DNA from 3 places in the Vibrio sp. 970 genome. Region 3 is predicted to be linked to each of the others. Evidence: predicted binding sites of a transcription regulator. Region 3 holds the regulator's gene; each other region holds the start of a gene.
The links. Region 3 encodes MetJ, which represses methionine synthesis genes. Its sites were predicted from a motif close to TTAGACNTNTANANGTCTAA; they were not measured.

Region 1 (2,276 bases), on a different contig from region 3:
AAGCGGTAGATAAGTTCGAATATCGTCGTGGTTACAAGTTCTCGACTTACGCAACGTGGTGGATCCGTCAGGCAATCACTCGTTCAATCGCGGACCAAGCACGTACGATTCGTATCCCGGTACACATGATCGAAACGATCAACAAGCTAAACCGTATTTCTCGTCAAATGTTGCAAGAGATGGGTCGCGAGCCACTACCGGAAGAACTGGCAGAGCGCATGCAAATGCCAGAAGACAAGATTCGTAAAGTTCTAAAAATCGCTAAAGAGCCTATCTCAATGGAGACACCAATCGGTGACGACGAAGATTCGCATCTAGGTGATTTTATCGAAGATACAACGCTAGAACTTCCGCTAGATTCTGCAACTGCAACTAGCCTTAAGGTGGCAACAAAAGACGTGCTTGCAGGTCTAACGCCACGTGAAGCGAAAGTACTTCGTATGCGTTTTGGTATTGACATGAACACTGACCATACTCTAGAAGAAGTTGGTAAGCAGTTCGACGTTACTCGTGAGCGTATCCGTCAGATCGAAGCAAAAGCACTACGTAAACTTCGCCACCCAAGCCGCTCAGAGACTCTGCGCAGCTTCCTAGACGAATAATCGCAGCGCATACAAGCTTTTAGAAATCAAAAAAGGTGACTTTAGGTCACCTTTTTTATTATCTACTGTTCTAAGTGGATAAAAACTAAGCGCAATTGCCCTAGTTGGTATCTAGACACCTTGCAACGCTTCCCCTATAATCGTTGTCCTATTAAGGCCCCTTAGCTCAGTGGTTAGAGCAGTCGACTCATAATCGATTGGTCCGCAGTTCAAGTCTGCGAGGGGCCACCATATTCCGAAAGGCGTAGCAGGTTAATACCTACTACGCTTTTTTTGTATCTTATATCTTTGGGTACAGTTTCGGTTGCGGTAACTCGTCATTAACCTCGTAATAGCTTTTCCTCTTCCCCTTTTCTTTAACTATTATCTGGCTTTCTATATGTAGCAATGAAACAAAATGTCCGCTCGTGATTTAAACCATTGACCCTCAGACAACTTCTGATAGGATGGACATACAAACGTATAGACGTCTAAAACAAAAAAATGGAGCTACAATGAAAAGTATTGGTCACTTAAAGAAACTAGCTTTGATTCTCACGGCAGTAGTCGGCTTAAGCGCTTGTGGAGAAAAAGATGACTCTGTCATTAAAGTGGGCGCGACAGTTGGACCACATGCACAAGTAGTCGAGGCGGTAGCGAAGGAGGCAGCGAAGCAAGGTTTGAATGTCGAAGTCATTGAGTTTTCTGACTACGTGACACCTAATGCCGCTCTTAGCGATGGTAGCATCGATATTAATAGCTATCAGCACCAGCCATTTTTAGACAACTTCAACAGTAGCCATAACGCCCAATTAGTATCAATTGGTCAGTCCATTCTTATGCGTATGGGGCTTTATTCCAATAAGTATCGCTCACTGCAAGAGCTTCCAAACAATGCACGTATAGCGCTTCCAAATGACCCTACCAACGGTGGTCGTGGTCTGTTGCTACTCGCCGATGCAGGTTTAATTGAGCTGAAACAGGGTGTTGGCCATAAAGCCGCCCTAACTGATATCACAAAAAACGCAAAATCATTTGAATTTGTCGAGGTAGATGCCGCTCAGCTACCAAGAACATTAGATGATGTGGACGCGGCTGCGATTACAATGAACTACGTAATGTCTTCTGGTTTAGATCCGAAGAAACAAAGTATCTATCTTGAAGCAAAAGACGCCCCATTAGCAGTCATGGTCATCGCCACTCGTGACGCAGACAAAAATAATGAAGCGTATAAAAAGTTCGTTTCTATTTATCAATCTCAAGCGATTCGTGATTATCTCGATCGCACTTTCAAAGGCACAATCGAAGCAGCTTTTTAATCAATAAAGCAGCGAATACTTTGCCCCACGAATCAGATAGAAAAGAGGCTAATGTTTTCTCATAGCCTCTTCTTTTCATTACTCACTAAATCGACTCATTGTCGACTTTCAGCCTCTAACTTCATTGCCAAATAAGCTTGGTCAGCAGAAACCAATTCAGGACGGTTAATCAACTTCCAGAGGAAGTATGGTGGGATTAAAAATACGATGAAGTAGAGAGATTCATGGAAGAAAACATCGGCTATCGTTTGCTGATGCTCCCAAAGTGCCGTCAGTGCGAAGAGCTCTAACATCACGCCTAATACGCCAAAGACGACAGAGACAACAATCGCTAAACCCAGTAGTTCTCTAACAAAGTGCTTGTATGCCATGATAC
Region 2 (2,276 bases), on a different contig from region 3:
TGTTTTGGTACAGATAAGCGTAGGACGTGGGTCCGCTTTTGCTGCTTCAATTGCTGCGTTGATCGCGTCTGAGTCGTGACCATCGACTGCTGGGATTACATGCCAGCCGTACGCTTCAAAACGCTTAGGTGTATCGTCAGAGAACCAGCCTTCAACGTGACCGTCGATAGAAATGCCGTTGTCATCCCAGAACGCGATCAGTTTGCCTAGACCTAACGTCCCAGCAAGAGAGCATGCTTCATGCGAGATGCCTTCCATTAGACAGCCGTCACCCATGAACACATACGTAAAGTGGTCAACGATATCGTGACCTTCTTTGTTGAACTGTGCCGCTAGTGCTTTCTCTGCGATCGCCATACCAACAGCGTTAGTGATGCCTTGACCTAGAGGACCCGTTGTTGTCTCGATACCAGGCGCGTAGCCGTACTCTGGGTGACCTGGGGTTTTTGAGTGCAATTGACGGAAGTTTTTCAGATCGTCAATAGATAGCTCGTAACCGCTTAAGTGCAGTAGAGAGTAAATAAGCATTGACCCATGACCGTTTGACAGCACAAAGCGATCGCGGTCGGCCCACTCTGGGTTTGAAGGGTTATGGTTTAGGTGAGAGCGCCAAAGAACTTCAGCGATATCAGCCATACCCATTGGTGCGCCTGGGTGGCCTGAGTTAGCTTGTTGAACACCATCCATGCTTAGAGCACGAATTGCATTGGCAAGATGTTTACGAGACGACATGTCTGCTCCTGAGTACATTAAGCGAAACGAAAAGTAGGTCATAATTCTCTCAAAGCCCTGTTGGGTGTGCAAACGTTTTCCAGTCCAAAACCTCACAAATATTGCACCTTTCGCGCCAAATCGTTCGAAGTTCTTAAAATTATCAATAAATCAGGCAAACGTTTGGTTATAACAAAAACCAAAAAAGAGCTTGTAATTCGAGCAATCAAATTTAGAATAGACGTCTAGATGTAGATACACCTACAAAAATTAGTATTAATTTGCGCTGGAGAGTTTATCATTCCCCAGTTTTAAACCAGATATAGTGGAGCTAACATGGCTAAGCACCTGTTTACTTCTGAGTCAGTATCAGAAGGTCATCCAGATAAAATTGCAGACCAGATTTCTGATGCGGTTCTTGACGCGATTCTAGAGCAAGATCCAAAGGCTCGTGTTGCATGTGAGACTTACGTTAAAACCGGTATGGTAATGGTGGGTGGTGAAATCACGACTTCAGCATGGGTAGACATCGAAGAGTTAACTCGTGAAACCGTTCGTGAAATCGGCTACGTACATTCAGATATGGGCTTTGACGCAGATTCTTGTGCGGTACTAAACACAATCGGTAAACAGTCGCCAGATATCAACCAAGGTGTTGATAAAGCTGACCCTAAAGAACAAGGTGCAGGCGACCAAGGCATCATGTTTGGTTACGCTTGTAACGAAACTGAAGTACTAATGCCAGCGCCAATTACTTACTCTCACCGTCTTGTTCAAAAGCAAGCAGAAGTTCGTAAAAACGGCACACTACCTTGGTTGCGTCCTGATGCAAAATCTCAGGTAACATTCCAATACGATCAAGGTAACATCGTTGGTATCGACGCGGTTGTTCTTTCAACTCAACACTGTGATTCAATCTCAACTTCAGACCTGCGTGAAGCGGTAATGGAAGAGATCATTAAGCCAGTGCTACCTTCTGAGTGGATCAACAAAGAAACAAACTTCTTCATTAACCCAACCGGTCGCTTCGTAATCGGTGGTCCTATGGGTGACTGTGGTCTAACTGGTCGTAAGATCATCGTAGATACCTACGGCGGCGCAGCTCGTCACGGTGGCGGTGCGTTTTCTGGTAAAGATCCATCAAAAGTTGACCGTAGTGCAGCATACGCAGCACGCTACGTAGCGAAAAACATCGTAGCGGCAGGCATGGCTGACCGTTGTGAGATCCAACTTTCTTACGCAATCGGTGTTGCTGATCCAACGTCTATCATGGTGGAAACGTTCGGTACTGAGAAAGTACCTCACGACATCATCATTGAAGCGGTTCGTCAATTCTTCGACCTACGTCCATACGGTCTACAAGAAATGCTTAACCTTCTTCAACCTATCTACAAGAAGACAGCGGCATACGGTCACTTCGGTCGTGAAGAATTCCCGTGGGAAGCGACAGACAAAGCTGCACTTCTACGCGATTTCGCTGGCATCAAATAATCAAGCCAAGCAAGAATCAATCAAGCCCTCGCCTATGGCGGGGGCTTTTTATTTTCAGCAACTTTTATCCAGCC
Region 3 (2,276 bases):
GCAAGCGTACGAATACCTCGCAGTGTCATGTAACTATCGAAAGGTGTGCCCGTTGCACCAATACAATTACCCCACCATGCAAGCTCTTCTGCATGCGCTTCTGTGTTGGTGATGATTACCCCACCAATTACGTCCGAATGACCGTTGATGTACTTTGTTGTGGAGTGGATAACAAAATCCGCACCTAGCTCTAAAGGTTTTTGGTACACGGGTGTCAAAAAGGTATTGTCCACCGCAACTAACGCGCCGATTTGTTTCGCTTTTTCACAAGTAGCTGCAATATCCACTACGCGAACCAGAGGGTTTGACGGAGTTTCTAGCAAAATGAGTTTTGGTTTTTGTGCCAATGCAGCATCTAAAGCCTGTTCGTCTGATTGATCGACAAACTGAACCTTAAAATCGCCTTTGTTAGCTCGGGTATTAAAAAGACGATAGGTACCACCATAACAATCGTGAGGAGCAATAATGAGATCATCTGGGCCGAGAAAAGCGGAAACCCATAAATTTAATGCCGACGTACCGCAGTTAGTAACAACCGCTCCTTTTCCAGACTCAAGTTCAGATAGCGCACTTTCCAACAGTCCGCGGTTTGGATTACCAGATCGTGTGTAATCATACTTGGGCACTTCACCAAAAGCAGGAAAACCATAGTTAGTGGAAAGATAAATAGGTGGAACGACAGCATGATATTGGCTGTCTGATTCAATACCAGTGCGTACTGCAATGGTCGCAGGTTTGCGAGTGCTCATGGGTGTATCCTTTCACGGGTAATGACTTCTAAATAGGAATGCGCTATATCTAATGAGTAACATAAAGTGATCAACACGCTTCCTTTGCTGTTATGTTCACTTTACTCGTCAAAAAATGAGACGTCAACACTTCTAGACGTCTATATGTCTTTGCTTATGGCGGTAAATGCAGCTAAAATCAGCACCTAAATTATTTTTAACCGATTACATAAATGAAGGTGTGCAATGGCTGACTGGAATGGCGAATACATTAGCCCATATGCAGAGCACGGCAAAAAAAGCGAACAAGTAAAAAAAATTACCGTCTCTATCCCGCTAAAAGTTTTAAAGGTGCTAACTGATGAGCGTACTCGCCGTCAGATCAATAACTTACGCCATGCAACCAATAGTGAATTGCTATGCGAGGCATTTTTGCACGCGTACACAGGTCAGCCACTTCCGACAGATGAAGACCTTCGTAAAGACCGTCCTGATGATATTCCAACAGAAGTAAAAGCGCTGATGACGGAAATGGGCATCGAATTTGAGTCATTCGACGAAGAATAAAAAAGCCTGATAAGAGGTTTCAGGTAATAACTCTTGCCTCGAGCCAAATGAATGACATAAAAAATGGGACGCAATAGCGTCCCATTTTTGTGTATCACATCTGAAAGATATATTACTCTGCCATGTAGTTTTCAGGCATCTCGATACGAGCTACACCTGAATTAACCGCCGCCTGAGCAACCGCTTTTGCAACACGTGGTAGCAAACGTGAATCCATTGGTTTTGGAATAATATAGTCCGCACCAAACTCTAGCTTATCAACACCTGCAGCCTTCAATACGGCTTCAGGTACAGGCTCTTTTGCTAGCTCACGAATCGCCTCAACGGCTGCAAGTTTCATTTCATCATTGATTTCACTTGCACGCACATCAAGAGCACCGCGGAAAATGAATGGGAAACACAATACGTTGTTAACTTGGTTAGGATAATCACTACGGCCAGTACCCATGATCAAGTCATCACGAACTGCGTGAGCAAGTTCCGGCTTGATTTCAGGATCCGGGTTAGAACATGCGAATACGATTGGCTTATCTGCCATCAACTTCAACGCTTCCGCTGGCAATAGGTTTGGACCAGATACACCTAGGAACAGATCTGCACCTTCAATTACGTCTTCTAGTGTGCGCTTATCTGTATTGTTCGCAAATAACTGCTTATATTCATTAAGGTCATCACGACGAGTGTGAATCACACCTTTGCGATCTAGCATGTAGATTTTTTCGCGCATTGCACCGCATTTGATCAGAAGCTCCATACACGCTACAGCGGCAGCGCCAGCGCCAAGACAAACAATTGTTGAATCTTCAAGTTTCTTACCTTGAAGTTCGATTGCATTCAGCATACCCGCTGCCGTTACAATAGCAGTACCATGTTGATCATCGTGGAATACTGGTACATCACAACGCTCAATCAAACGTTTTTCAATCTCAAAACAGTCTGGTGCTTTAATATCTTCAAGGTTGATACCGCCAAAAGTGTCTG

Region 1: R7Q11_RS09005 (MetQ/NlpA family ABC transporter substrate-binding protein) is a predicted target of MetJ. The motif match lies at 1,057-1,076, and genes of this name have one in related genera.
Region 2: metK (methionine adenosyltransferase) is a predicted target of MetJ. The motif match lies at 949-968, and genes of this name have one in related genera.

Annotation. Positions count from the first base shown of each region.
Region 1 is NZ_JAWOTW010000005.1:43,672-45,947, forward strand. It holds gene rpoD (RNA polymerase sigma factor RpoD) at 1-602, shown strand, start outside; tRNA gene R7Q11_RS09000 (tRNA-Ile) at 758-833, shown strand; gene R7Q11_RS09005 (MetQ/NlpA family ABC transporter substrate-binding protein) at 1,097-1,900, shown strand; gene R7Q11_RS09010 (hypothetical protein) at 1,996-2,271, opposite strand.
Region 2 is NZ_JAWOTW010000009.1:18,808-21,083, reverse strand. It holds gene tkt (transketolase) at 1-732, opposite strand, end outside; gene metK (methionine adenosyltransferase) at 1,048-2,202, shown strand.
Region 3 is NZ_JAWOTW010000024.1:1,777-4,052, reverse strand. It holds gene R7Q11_RS22750 (O-succinylhomoserine (thiol)-lyase) at 1-749, opposite strand, end outside; gene metJ (met regulon transcriptional regulator MetJ) at 975-1,295, shown strand; gene R7Q11_RS22740 (malic enzyme-like NAD(P)-binding protein) at 1,408-2,276, opposite strand, start outside.